DNA from 2 places in the Brevundimonas sp. RM1 genome. Region 1 is predicted to be linked to the other one. Evidence: riboswitches for the same ligand, from Rfam matches in the RefSeq annotation. Region 1 holds a riboswitch; the other holds the start of a gene.

Region 1 (6,985 bases):
GGCCTGAAGAAGATCGAGGGGGCCACGACCTTCGCCGCGAGCCTGTATCGCTATGATTACGACGGCTACGTCTATGCGCGGACGCTGGATCAGTTCGAGGACTTCCGCCTGATCCGCTACACCCAGGCCGACGCCCGCTTCGCCGGGATCGAGGGCCAGATCACCCACGACTTCCGGCCCGGCCTGTCAGCCACGGTGTTCGGCGACTACGTCCGCGCCGAGTTGAAGGGCGACGGGGGCGACCTGCCGCGCATTCCCGCTGGCCGACTGGGCGCGCGCGGCGACTTCTATCAGGGCGCCTGGTCGGGCAATCTGGAATACGTCCACGTCTTCACGCAGGACCGCATCGCCGCCTTCGAGCGCAAGACGCCCGGCTACGACATGGTCAACGCCACCTTGGCCTATGACGTCCCGACGATCGCCGACATCAACGGCCAGGTCTTCCTGCGCGGGACCAATCTGCTGGACGAGAAGGCGCTGAACCACGCCTCCTTCATCAGCCATCTGGCCCCGTTGCGCGGCCGCAATCTCGTCCTGGGATTCCGCGCCCGCTTCTGACCGCCCTTCCCTCTCCTCCTCCCCCGCCTGGCCGCGGCGTCATCGCGACGCCGCGGCCGCCCCTCCCCCGAAAGGACCGCCCATGACTACCCGCGCCCAAGCCTGGGGAGACGCCGCCGCCATCGGCCTGTCCGGCCTCTGCATGATCCATTGCCTGGCCCTGCCTCTGGTCGCGGGCCTGTTGCCGGTTCTGGGGTTATTCGCCGAGGCTCCCTGGGCGCACTGGGCCTTCGCCCTGACCGCCGCGCCCATCGCCGCCTGGACGCTGACTCGCCCTGCGCCGGACGGCCGTCGCGCCTGGCCCCTGATCGGCCTTGGCGCCGTCGGCGTCGCCCTGCTGTTCCTGGCCGCCGCCGAATGGCCGACGCACGAGGCCGAGACGCCGATCACCGTCGCCGGCGGCCTGCTGCTGAGCGCCGCCCACCTGATGAACTGGCGACGCAGGCCCCACGCCCACTGATACCCGGCAAGACCATTGACCGCCGTCGCGCGACCGAAGAGCTGACGCACCTCGGCCGCTTCGCTGATGTCGTTCAGGCCGAAAGCTCTTTCCGGATGATCTCGGCGCCGGCGCCCAGGGCTTTCAGCTTGCCGTTGGCGACCCGGCGAGACAGAGGGGCCATGCCGCAGTTGGTGGCGGGATAAAGCTTGTCGGCGTCCACGAACTGAAGCGCCTTGCGCAGGGTGTCTGCGACCTCATCCGGCGTCTCAATCGTGTCGGTCGCCACGTCGATGGCGCCGACCATCACCTTCTTGCCCCGGATCAGCTCGATCAGGTCCATCGGCACGCGCGAATTCTGGGCCTCCAGTGAAATGATGTCGATGCTGGATGTCTGCAGCTTGGGGAAGGCCTCCTCATACTGCCGCCATTCCGACCCCAGGGTCTTCTTCCATTCGGTGTTGGCCTTGATGCCGTAGCCGTAACAGATGTGGACGGCCGTCTCGCACTTCAGCCCTTCGACCGCCTTCTCCAGCATCGCCACGCCCCAGTCGTTCACCTTATCGAAGAAGACGTTGAAGGCGGGCTCGTCGAACTGGATGATGTCAACGCCTGCGGCTTCCAGCTCCCGCGCCTCTTCATTGAGGATTTTCGCGAATTCCCAGGCCAGTTTCTCGCGGCTGCCGTAGTGGTCGTCATAAAGGGTGTCGATCATCGTCATCGGCCCCGGCAGGGCCCATTTGATCGGCTGATCTGTCTGCTGGCGCAGGTATTCGGCGTCTTCGACGAAGACCGGCTTCTGACGGCTGACGGCGCCCACGATCACCGGCACGCTGGCGTCATAGCGGTTGCGGATGCGCATGGTCTTGCGCGTCTCGAAGTCCACGCCGTCCAGATGTTCGATGAAGGTGGTGACGAAATGCTGGCGGGTCTGTTCGCCGTCGCTGACGATGTCGATGCCGGCCCGGCGCTGATCGTCCAGCGACAGACGCAGGGCGTCCCGCTTGGCCTCGACCAGTTCCTCGCCCTCCAGCTTCCAGGGCGACCATAGGGTCTCGGGCTGAGCCAGCCAGACGGGTTTGGGCAGGCTGCCGGCGGTCGAGGTGGGCAACAGGGTTTTCATGACGGATGACTTTGTATGGAGAGGCTGATCAGGCGACGAAGCTGGCGGACCACTGGTCGAGGACGTCGCGGTACGGCTTGATGAAACGCTCTTCGACGAACCTGCCCTGCTCGACGGCCAGGCGGCTGCGCTCCTCGCGATCGTAGACGATGCGGGTCAGCGAATAGTCCTGACACTTCAGGCTGGGCTGGTACTGCTCGGTCGCCGGCGAATTGGCGTTGTAGATCTCGGGACGATAGATCTTCTGGAAGGTCTCCATGGTGCTGATCGTGCTGACCAGCTCCAGGTCGGTGTAGTCCGCCGTCAGATCGCCCACGTGGTAGAAGGCGAAGGGCGCCACGCTGCCCTTGGGCATGAAGTAGCGCACCTTCATCCCCATTTTCGCGAAATACTGATCGGTCGGCGAGAACGCGTCATTCTCGTACTCAAGACCCAGCACGGCGTGCTCATCGCCGGCCCGATGGTAGGTCTTGTTGCTCGACACGCTCAGACAGATGACAGGCGGCTTGCCGAAATTATCCCGATAGGCGCCCGAATTCAGGAAATGCTTGAACAGCTTTCCATGCAGGTCGCCGAACCCGTCCGGCGCGCCGGCGCCGGGGTGGTTCTTCATGTGCTCCGGCAGAACCACGCTGAAGTCGTAGTCGCGGACGTAGGAGGAAAAGTTGTTGCCGATGATCCCGTCGATCCGCTCACCGGTGTTTCTGTCGATGACCATCGTCTGAAGGATTTCAATCAGCGGGAAGGCGTCGGCGCCCTCGCTTGGCGAGACGCTCATTTCGACGGAGATGATCGTGAGTTCGACGGCGTAGCGATCCCCCTTGGGGTTGCCCCAGTGCGCCAGGGAGTTGAACCGGTTGTCGATCATCCTCAGGGTGTTGCGCAGGTTCTCCTGGCGGCTCTCGCCCCTGGCCAGGTTGGCGAAGTTGGTCGTGATCCGCGTGTTTTCAGCGGGAACATAATTCTCGTCGAGCGCGGTGCGCTTGATGCTGAAGGTGAATTCGCTGCTCGCCATGGTCTCTGCCGTTGATGCTGTGGCGAGACAGCGGACAGGGACGCGCGACCGCCTGCGCTCGGAATCGTCCCGTCGCGGCGCTCATGCGGCCTGACCGGACACCCCGCCGGAGGACGTTATCTGTCGGGGCAGGTCTCCTGGCTCACGGGTCATCGCCTCCGGTCCGGCCTTCCCGAGAGCGAACCCTCAGTGACACGAAATGGACTATCGGCTCGCCGCTCACAGTTGCGGGGGCAGCGCCGGCCTCGACCAAGGTCTCACCGGCTTCCCTCTTAGCTCCGCCTCGCCCGCAGGCGACGCGCAGAACCACGACGCGGTGAAGATGACACGCCCTAGTCCAGAGTCAATATCAATATAAAGATATGTTTATATCATTATGAAACTAAACAAGCAGGAAAGGTCGTTCGAGGTTCTCGTAAGCTCCATGACTCATGGCGGATCAGAAAGTCCGATCCAGGGCGATCTGGATCACGTCGGTGCGCCCCGAACGAAAACCCGCCTCGCAATAGGCCAGGTAGAAGCGCCAGAGACGGCGAAACCGGTCATCGAACGCCTGGCCGTCCTGGCGGATCTCCGTCCATGCGGCGTCGAACCGGCGCATCCATTCGGCCAGGGTGTCGGCGTAGTCCCCGCCGAAGCGTTCCACGGCCGTCCGGTTCAGTCCGGCGCTCTCGACCACGGGCGCCATCCTGGCCTCCGAGGGCAGCGAACCGCCGGGGAACACGTACTTCTGGATGAAGTCGGTGCGGGCGTCATACTCGTCGAACAGATCGTCCTGAATGGTGATGATCTGCAGTCCGGCGCGTCCGCCGGGCTTCAGGACGTCATGAACTTTCTGGAAGTAGGTCGGCCAGTATTCACGCCCCACGGCCTCGAACATCTCGATGGAGGCGACGCGATCGAAGCGTCCCTGAACGTCGCGATAGTCGATCAGGCGAATGTCCGCGCGCTCGGCCAGCCCCGCCTCGAACATCCGACGGCGGGCGTAGTCGTGCTGCTCGCGCGAGATGGTCACGCCGGTGACGACGGCGCCGACCTCGCGCGCCGCGAACTCGGCGAAACCGCCCCAGCCGCAGCCGATCTCCAGCACGCTGTGACCCGGCTGCAGATCCATGAGGCGCGCCAGGGCGGCGTATTTCGCCCGCTGGGCCTCCTGCAGCGACTGCCCCGGCCGCTCAAACCGCGCCGCGGAATAGGTCATGGAAGGGTCCAGCCACGCCGAATAGAAGGCGTTGCCCAGATCATAGTGGGCGTGGATGTTGCGGCGCGATCCGCGACGACTGTTGCGGTTCAGCCTATGGCCCAGCCAGTTGACCGCGTTCATCAGGGGATTGCCGTCGAACAGGCGCCTGATGTGGTCATAGTTGTTGACCAGGGTCTCCAGCAGAACCGCCAGGTCCGGCGTATCCCACTCCCCCGCCATATAGCCCTCGGCGAAACCGATGTCGCCGCTCTTCAGCACCCGGGCGGCGAAGCGCGGATCGCGGGTGACCAGAACGGCCGAATGCCCCGGCGATCGGCCGGTCAGCTGTCGGCTCGAGCCGTCGGGCAGCACCAGGGTCAGCCGCCCCCAGGTCCAGTTCGAGGACAACAGCCGCAGCAGCAGGTCGAGCACAGGGGCCGATGTCTTTTCCCGCCGGTCGCCGTAGAAGGTCGTGGTCATGGCGTCACAAGCCTCTTGCGTAACGGCGTCATAGCGCCTCGTCATCCACGCGTCGTCCCGAGACCGCCTTCAGCGCCTCCAGGGCCCGCGCCCGCGCGTCGCCATGATCCACGATCGGACGTGGATAGTCGCGCCCCAGACTGATGCTCGCCTCGGCCAGAACAGCGCCCGGCGCCGTCCATGGCGCGTGCAGCCAGCGGTCCGGCAAGGCGCGAAGTTCAGGAACCCAGCGACGGACATAACGGCCGACAGGATCGAACTTCTCGCCCTGGGCCACAGGGTTGAAGATGCGGAAATAGGGAGCGGCGTCGGCGCCGGAACCGGCGACCCACTGCCAATTCTGCACATTGCTGGCCAGATCCGCGTCCACCAGCGTGTCCCAGAACCAGGCCTCGCCCTCGCGCCAGTCGATCAGCAGATGCTTGATCAGGAAGGAGGCGACCACCATCCGCACGCGGTTGTGCATCCAGCCGGTCGCCCACAGCTCCCGCATCCCCGCATCGACCAGGGGATAGCCGGTCCGCCCTCTCTTCCACGCCTGCAGCCGCTCGGGATCGGTGCGCCAGGGCATGGCGTCGAACTCGGGCCGGAAGGCCCGCTCGGTCACGTAGGGGAAGTGATGCAGCAAATGGGCCGAGAACTCTCGCCAGCCTATCTCGGCGACGAACTTGTCAGCCTGGACGGAGGCGACACGCCCTTCGACGGCGGCGGCGCGAACGGCCCGAACCACGCCGCGCGGACTGATCTCGCCCCAGTGCAGGTGCGGCGACAGGCGCGACGTTCCGTGACGCCCCGGCACGTCCCGCCCCGCGGCATAGTCCGCCAGGCCGCCGTCGATAAAGGCGGACAGGGCTGCCGCGGCCCCCGCCTCGCCCGGCGTCCAGTCGAAGCCGCCTGACCAGTCGGGCGCCGAGGGATGCAGTCCCCATGCGTCGAGATCGTCGCCGGCCGGTCCCTCGGGCGTGGTCAAACTCTCGGGCGCGGGCGTCGCCGGCTTTTCAGGCACGACTTGCAACAGCGCCTTCAGGAAGGGGGTGAAGACCCGATAGGGCTTCCCTTCACCCGTCAGCACGGCGCCGGGACGCACCAGCAGACCGCCGTTGAAGCCGTGGCTGTCGACGCCTTCGGCCTTCAGGGCATGGGCGATGTCGGCGTCCCGGGCGAAGGCGTCCGGTTCGAAGCGCCGGTTCATGAAGACCCCGTCCGCGCCCGTCTCGTCGATCAGACGGCGCAGTTCGGCCTCGCTGTCGCCGCGCCGCAGGATGAGCCGCCCCCCGCGTCCGCTCAGCGCCGCATCGAGCGCCCGCAGCGACTTGTCCAACCACCACAGGGAGGCGGCGCCGAGACGACGCCCCTCTCCGCTCTCGTCCAGGATGTAGACCGGCAAAATCGGCCGTCCGGTCGCGATCGCGGCCGTCAGCGCCGGATTGTCCGTCAGCCGGAGATCGCGCCGAAACCACAGGATGACGGGACGCGAGAACTCACCGGCCAAGACGGCTCTCCCGCGCTTGTTTTTGAATCGTCACAGGCTCCCAGGCGGGCGACGGCTGACGGGTCAGAGGAACCCGCTTCAGCCAGAGTTTCAGCGCCTCCCAATGAATCGCAGCCACGACCTTGAGCGTCAGGAACGGCAGGGCGACCGCCGCTGACAGCAGATCGGCGTCGGTCAGGTCATGGCGCTCGCCCGACATGGCGGCCGTGATCAGCACGCCGCCCGAGTCGACGCCATCGATGGTCAGGTCCAGACGCTCGCCCGGCGCATGGCCGCGAAATTCATAGTCCATCTCCATCCCCATGAAGGGCGAGACATACAGGGCCTTGGCCGCGCCCTGCCGGATCAGGCCCGCCGCCTGGTCCTCGACCGGGACGGGGATGACATAGGCGTGGCGCACGCCGAAGGTGCTGGTCACTTCATAGACCACCGCCGCCAGACGGCCGTCGGCCCGATGGCAATAAAAGAGGCTGATGGGATTGAAGACATAGCCCAGCACGCGCGGCATGGTCAGCAGGCGTATCGGCCCGCCCTCCAGCGCGACCCCGGCCCGCTCCAGCCAGGCCTCGATCTGAGGCCGCAGGGCCGCGCCCGAACCGTCGCCGTGGTCCCGATCGTGAAAGGACAGCAGGTTGAAGCGATTGCGCGAGAACAGGCGCAGCCGCCGATCCAGGCCGTCGATCTCAGCCAGGTCC
Region 2 (6,985 bases), on a different contig from region 1:
GGCCGAGGTGCGGCCGGACCAGAGCGACTTCCGCATGGATTACGACCCCTCGCACCCGGCCGCCAACGCGGAAGGCTACGTGCAGCGGCCCAACGTCGACACCCTGGTCGAGGCGATGGACATGCGCGAGGCGCAGCGCGCCTATGAGGCCAACCTGAACGTCATTGAGACGGCGCGGAACATGGACTCCCGCACGCTCGACATCATCAAGAAGTAAGAGGGTCTAGGGCATGAACCCCATCATGGCCGCCCGCGCCTACGCCGCCGTTCAGGGCGGGGGCGGCGTCAATGTCGCCACCTCGGCCAATGCGGCTGCAAGCACCGGCCCGAACGCGGCCGGAGGCTTCGCCGACCTGCTGCAGAACGTCATGACCCAGACGACGCAACAGACCCGCGCCGCCGAGACGCAGATGGCCCAGTCGGTCCAGGGGCAGGGCAATTTGATCGACGTCGTCACCGCCATCTCCTCGGCCGAGGCCTCGCTGGAGACGGTCATGGCGGTGCGTGATCAGGTGATCTCCGCCTATCAGGAAATCATGCGGATGCCGATCTGACGGCGCCTTGCGGTCAGAACCCCAGCTCCGCCCTCAGCGCCTCGGGCGTCAGGCCGCCCTCCCTCAGTTCCGCCAGCGTGACCGAGCGGTCGCGCTTGGCGTAGCGGCGGCCGTCGGGCCCGGCCAGCAGGCGGTGGTGGCGATAGACGGGCGCAGGCCAGTCCATCAGCGCCTGGATCAGCCGCTGGATATGCGTCGCCTCGAACAGATCCTGCCCCCTGATGACATGGCTGATCCCCTGCAGGGCGTCGTCGTGCGTCACGGCCAGATGGTAGGCGGTCCCAGCGTCCTTGCGCGCCAGCACCACGTCGCCCGCCGTTTCGGGCCGCGCCTTGACCCGGCCGGTCTCGCCATCGGGGCCTGAGCCTTCCTCGATGAAGCTGAGTGCGTCCCAGACCGCGCCGCCCAGCGCCTCCTTCGCCCGCTCCAGCGACAGTCGCCAGGCGAAAGGGCGTCCCTCGGCCAGCAGGCGGGCTTCTTCCTCGGCCGGATGCGGACCGGGGCGCGCCGCCTCGGCGGGGCCGTGGGGGGCGTCGCCGATGGCGTCCAATATCTCCTTGCGGGTGCGGAAGCAGCGATAGAGCAGGCCGCGCCGGTCCAGCGCCTCGACCACGGCGGCGTAGTCGGCCAGGTGATCGGACTGGCGCCGCACCGGCGTCTCCCAGTCCAGCCCCAACCAGGCCAGGTCTTCATAGATGCCTGCCTCGAATTCCGGTCGGCACCGCGTTGGGTCGATATCCTCGATCCGCAGCACGAAGCGCCCGCCCGCCGCCTTCGCCGCCCGCCACGCCGTCAGGGCCGAAAAGGCGTGCCCCTTATGCAGGCGGCCGGTGGGGGAAGGGGCGAAGCGGGTGGTGAACATGGCGCCAGACTAGCGGTTTCCGGCCGCGGTCAGAACCGTGCGGCGAACGTCTCTTTTCGAGGGATGAGGCGGAAGGCTAGCATGGCCTCATGGCCCTTGCTCCGTCTCCCGCCTCCGTCGCCGCCGCCCGTGAGGCCCTGGCCGCCGCCGATCCGGCGCTGGCGCGCGCGCACGCCTCGACGCCCGTGTTCGAATGGCGGCTGCGGACCGGCGGCTATGAGGGCCTGTTCCGCATGATCGTGGAGCAGCAGGTGTCGGTGGCGGCGGCGGCCTCGATCTGGAAGCGGGTGGTGGAGGGGCTGGACGGTCAGGTGACGCCCGAGGCCGTGCTGGCGCGCGATGTAGAGACGCTGCGCACCTTCGGCCTGTCGGGGCAGAAGGCGAAATACGGCCATGAGATCGCCCGCGCCCATGCGGAGGGCCACATCGACTTCGATCATCTGGAGCGGCTGGACGACGCCGAGGCTATCGCCGCCCTGGTCACCATCAAGGGGGTGGGCAAGTGGACGGCCGAGACCTTCCTGATGTTCTGCGAGGGGCGAGGGGACGTTTTTCCCGGCGGCGACGTGGCGCTTCAGGAAGCCATGCGTTGGGCCGACCGCGCCGAGGCCCGTCCGAACGAGAAACAGGCCTATGCCCGCGCCGAGATCTGGCGCCCGCATCGCGCGGTGGCGGCGCATTTGCTCTGGGGGTGGTATGGTGGCGTTCGGCGCGGCGAGATCGCGCTGGACGAAGGCCTCTAGCCTTCGGCATTGATGAAGGCTGGGGGCGACCCCGAAGACGGCGCCGCGCGGCGCCCTGGGGATGATGACGATGTTGGAGCCGATCGCGGGCGCAGACCTGGTTCGTCCGGCTGCGGTTCTGCCGTTGCTGGATTTCGCGGGCGTGGCCGTGTTCGCCGCCACCGGGGCCCTGGCCGCCGCGCGCGAGAAGCATGACGTCCTGACCTTCGCCTTCTTCGCCGCCGTGACCGGCATGGGCGGCGGCACCCTGCGCGACCTGCTGATCGGAGCGCCGGTCTTCTGGGTGCAGGACTGGCGCTATGTCGCCGTCTGCATGGTGGCGGCCGTCGGCTTCTGGATGCTGGGCGCGCGGTCGTGGCGTTTCCGCGCCCTGCTGTGGCTGGATGCGGTCGGGCTGGCGGCCTATGGCGTCATGGGGGCGGCCAAGGCGGCCTCCTATGGCGTGACGCCGCTGATCTGCATCGTCATGGGCGTGCTGACGGCCTGCTTCGGCGGCATCGTGCGCGACGTGCTGGCGCACCAGCCCTCCATCCTGCTGCGGCGCGAACTGAACATCACCGCCGCCCTGGTGTCGGCGGCCCTGTTCGTCGGCCTGAAGGCCGTGAGCCTGCCCACATGGCCCGCCGTGGCGGTGGCCGTCGTGGCCGGGTTCGGCGTGCGCGCCGGCGCCCTGAAGTGGGGCTGGAGCCTGCCCGCCTTCCCGACCGCCGCTTCGCGATATTGAATCCAACTGACGAGAATGCAGATGAACGATATTCCCCCCGCCTATGCGGCCGCGCCCCGTTGGCCCTTTGGCGACAGCCCCGAACTGGCCGATGAATTGCTGGCCCTGGTGCTGGCGGGCGGCAAGCGCGCGACCTGTTCGTCGCTGGCGTCATGCGAGGCCGACATCATGCCGACCGTGGGAGAGATCAGCGTCATCCTCGACGGCGCCGGCGCTCCTCGCTGTGCGATCCGCACGACCGAGGTCGAGATCATGCCTTTCGAGCAGGTCAGCGAGGACTTCGCCCGCGCCGAGGGAGAGGGCGACCTGACCTACGAATGGTGGCGCGACGCGCATGAGGCCTATTACCGACGCGAAGGCACCTGGGCGCCGGGCATGAAGGTGGTCTGCGAACGATTCGAGCTGGTCGAGGTCTTCTGACGGCGATTTTCTACTGGCGCTTCGCTTCGACGACCTGGTCAGGGCTGTGTAGCGGAGCGCCGTTGATGTGGCCGCCTTCATGAACAAGTTCGCCGCCTGTCCTGGCGCCGCAACCCGTTGTTGAGTTCTCCATGACCGATCTTCCCAACATCTATGCCGCCGTGCCCCGGTGGGCGTTTGGCGACAACCCCGGCTTGGCTGATGAACTGCTGGCCTTGGTGCTGGACGGACGCAAGCGCGCCACCTGTTCCTCCCTGGTCTCCTGTCAGGCGGACGTGATGCCGGCTGTGGGCGACCTCAGCGTCATCCTCGACGGGGGCGGTCGTCCGACCTGCGTGATCCGCACGACCGAGGTCCGTATCCTGGCTTTCGATCAGGTCGACGAGGACTTCATGCGAGCCGAGGGCGAAGGCGACCTGTCGGCCCAATACTGGCGCGAGGGCCATCAGACCTATTTCGAGCGCGAGGGCGTGTTCGCGCCGGACATGCCGCTCGTGTGTGAGCGGTTCGAACTGGTCGAGGTCTTCTGACGGGGGCGTCACGAACGGGGGCGTCACGAAAACGCGTCGTATCCGTCATGGCGATGCGGGGGAATCAGGCGTAGGGTTTTCGCATCAGACCAAGGAAGGAGACGTGTCTTCAGTCCTGTCGCGTCGATAACCCCCCGTATGAGCGGGAGGGCCTGATGCAGGTCCTGTCCCGCCCGCCGTCCGGCTTTCCAGCCCTGGTGCTGAACGCCGATTTCAGGCCCTTGTCCTATTTCCCCTTGTCGCTGTGGCCGTGGGAAGAGGTGGTCAAGGCCGTGTGGCAGGATCGCGTCGACGTGGTCGCCACCTATGACAAGGTCGTGCGCAGTCCTTCGCTGGAGATGCAACTGCCCAGCGTGGTCTGCCTGAAGTCCTATGTGGATCAGGACCGCAAGCCGGCCTTCACCCGTTTCAACGTCTTCCTGCGCGACGGTTTCGCCTGCCAGTATTGCGGCGAGCCGGGCTCGTCCCAGGATCTGACCTTCGATCACGTCATCCCCCGCTCGCGCGGCGGGCGCACGACGTGGCAGAACATCGTCGCCGCCTGCGGTCCCTGCAACCTGCGCAAGGGCGGCCGCACGCCCGGTCAGGCCCAGATGCCTCTGCGCCGCACCGCCCACCAGCCCAGCGCCTGGCAGCTTCAGCAGGCGGGGCGGCGTTTCCCGCCCCACTTCCTGCACCAGAGCTGGCTCGACTACCTCTACTGGGACATCGAGCTGGAGCCTTAGGCGGTTCCGGTCAGATCCGCTCCAGCGGCAGGCGCATTCCCGCCACGATCAGGCAGGCCGTATCGGCGACGGCGGCGATGCGCTGGTTCAGGCGGCCGGCCTCGTCGCGGAAGCGGCGGCCCAGCGGGTTGTCGGGCACCAGCGACCAGCCGACTTCGTTGCTGACCACCCACAGCGTGGCGGGGCAGGCGGCCAGGGCTTGGGCCAGGTCGTCGACGGCGGCGGCCAGGTCGCGCTCGGCCAGCATCTGATTGCTGAGCCACAGCGTCAGGCAGTCGACCACCGCCACGTCCTTAGCCGACAGGGCGCGCACGGCTTCGGCCAGGTTCAGCGGCGCCTCGACCTGGCGCCAGCCCTGGCCGCGCTCGGCCTGATGGCGGGCGATGCGGTCGCGCATCTCGTCGTCGAAGGCCTCGGCGGTGGCGATGAAGACGGGCGGGCGGCCCGTCGCCTCGGCGGCCTGTTCGGCCTGTCGCTGTGCGTAGCCGCTCTTGCCGGAGCGGGCGCCGCCGAGAACCAGGGTCAGGGTCATGCGTCGTCTCTCCGGTTGACCTGAACGGCGCGCGGTCCTACTGCCACGGTCGCGTCAGGTTCCCCGAAAGGGGATTGAAAGGGAACGGAGTGTGAAACTCCGGCTGTTCCCGCAACTGTAAGCGGCTAGCCCGCGCGTCATACGCCACTGGCGGTCCGGAAGGCCACGGCCTGAACGACTTCTGGGAAGGCGACGCGCACCGGCCTTGACCCGCGAGCCAGGAGACCTGCCTGTCGCCGTCGTTCTCCGCGCGGTCGGGATGTGCCGGGCGGTCGAGGCAACTCGTGTGACGACAGTCGTAAACCAGCCGCGTCAGCGGCCGCCTTCGCTCATCCGGGCGGCGGGCGGTCCGGCGCGGCGTCGTCATATGGAGAACCGGAATGAACCGGACCGCCTTCGCTACCCTGGCCGCCGCCAGCCTTCTGGCCGCCGCCCCCGCCTTCGCCGCAGAAGTCCTAGACCAGCAGGCCGCCGCCCCCGACGTGGCGGGCCGCGCCGGCGCCACCGCCGTCGAGGACGTGGTCGTCACCGCCAACCGCTCGGCCCAGCCGATCGAGCGCGTCGGCGCCTCGGTCACCGTCCTGACCCAGGCCGCCCTCGAGGCGCGCCAGACTCCGGTCGTGGCCGAACTTCTGGCCCAGACGCCGGGCGTCAGCTTCACCCGCAACGGCGGGCCGGGCACCTCGACGGGCGTCAACATCCGCGGCGCCGAGAGCCAGCACACCGTCGTCCTGATCGACGGGGTCAAGCTGAACGACCCGTCCTCGACCCAGGGGGGCTTCAACTTCGGCAATCTGCTGGTCGGCGACACCGCGCGCATCGAGGTGCTGCGCGGCGCCCAGTCGACCCTGTGGGGCAGCCAGGCCATCGGCGGCGTGGTCAACATCGTCACCGCCGAACCGACCGAAGCCCTGCAAGGCAGCCTCGACGCCGAGGCCGGCGCGCGCGGCACGACCTATTTCCGGGGCGGCGTCGGCGGGGCCAACGAGCGCCTGAGCTGGCGTCTGGCCGCCAGCCGCTATGACACCGACGGCTTCTCGGCCTTCGCCAAGGGGACCGAGGACGACGGCTATGCCAACACCGGTCTGTCGGGCCGCCTGAACGTCAAGGTGACGGACGCTGTTTCGCTGGACCTGCGCTCGGTCTGGTCCAGCGGCCGCAACGACTTCGACGCCTTCAACGGCGACAGCCGCGAATACGGCAAGACCCAGGAGCTGGTCGCCTACGCCGGTCTGAACTTCGACCTGCTGGACGGCCGGTTCCGCAACCGCATCGGCTACGCCCACACCGACACCGATCGCCGCAACTTCAACCCGGACAACAAGGTCCAGACCCTGACCTTCGACGCCGAGGGCCAGAACCGCCGCTGGGAATATCAGGGCGCCTTCGCCTTCACCGAGGCCCTGAACGCGACCTTCGGCCTGGAGCACGAGAAGTCGGAGATGAAGACCCGCTCGCCCGGCGACTGGAACCCGAACCCGGCCTTCGGTCGCGGCGAGGCCGAGCTGAACAGCGCCTATGGCCAGGTGCAGTGGACGGTGCTGGACGGCCTGACCCTGACCGGCGGCCTGCGCTATGACGATCATGCGCAATATGGCGACAACCTGCTGGGCCAGGTCGCGGCGGCCTGGGCCCTGAACGAGGGCGATACGGTGGTCCGCGCCAGCTGGGGCCAGGGCTCCCGCGCGCCGGGGCTGTATGAGTTGTACAGCGAGTACGGCAACCTGACGCTTCAGCCCGAAGAATCCGAGAGCTGGGAAGTCGGCGTCGAGCAACGTTTATTCCAGGACGCAGTAGTCTCGCTGACCTACTTCAACCGGCAGAACGACAACGAAATCGGTTATTTTGATTGCTGGACCTATACGTCCCCGTTGTGCGCGGTCAACGGCGTGTCT

The links. Region 1 has a riboswitch for cobalamin ahead of ACU5AP_RS06735 (DUF1852 domain-containing protein). Riboswitches for the same ligand answer to the same signal wherever they lie in the genome.
Region 2: linked by a shared signal. The riboswitch ahead of ACU5AP_RS12250 (TonB-dependent receptor plug domain-containing protein) and the one ahead of ACU5AP_RS06735 (DUF1852 domain-containing protein) in region 1 are both predicted to bind cobalamin.

The regions. Positions count from the first base shown of each region.
Region 1 covers NZ_JBRERY010000005.1:4,235-11,219, reverse strand. The annotation lists gene ACU5AP_RS06750 (TonB-dependent receptor domain-containing protein) at 1-558, shown strand, start outside; gene ACU5AP_RS06745 (MerC domain-containing protein) at 641-1,018, shown strand; gene ACU5AP_RS06740 (methionine synthase) at 1,092-2,120, opposite strand; gene ACU5AP_RS06735 (DUF1852 domain-containing protein) at 2,149-3,135, opposite strand; cobalamin riboswitch at 3,246-3,461, opposite strand; gene ACU5AP_RS06730 (class I SAM-dependent methyltransferase) at 3,575-4,798, opposite strand; gene ACU5AP_RS06725 (cryptochrome/photolyase family protein) at 4,827-6,290, opposite strand; gene ACU5AP_RS06720 (DUF1365 domain-containing protein) at 6,280-6,985, opposite strand, start outside.
Region 2 covers NZ_JBRERY010000013.1:49,223-56,207, forward strand. The annotation lists gene flgC (flagellar basal body rod protein FlgC) at 1-217, shown strand, start outside; gene fliE (flagellar hook-basal body complex protein FliE) at 231-554, shown strand; gene gluQRS (tRNA glutamyl-Q(34) synthetase GluQRS) at 568-1,416, opposite strand; gene ACU5AP_RS12220 (DNA-3-methyladenine glycosylase family protein) at 1,506-2,159, shown strand; gene ACU5AP_RS12225 (trimeric intracellular cation channel family protein) at 2,221-2,883, shown strand; gene ACU5AP_RS12230 (ASCH domain-containing protein) at 2,905-3,303, shown strand; gene ACU5AP_RS12235 (ASCH domain-containing protein) at 3,435-3,833, shown strand; gene ACU5AP_RS12240 (HNH endonuclease) at 3,986-4,558, shown strand; gene cobU (bifunctional adenosylcobinamide kinase/adenosylcobinamide-phosphate guanylyltransferase) at 4,569-5,090, opposite strand; cobalamin riboswitch at 5,130-5,338, shown strand; gene ACU5AP_RS12250 (TonB-dependent receptor plug domain-containing protein) at 5,471-6,985, shown strand, end outside.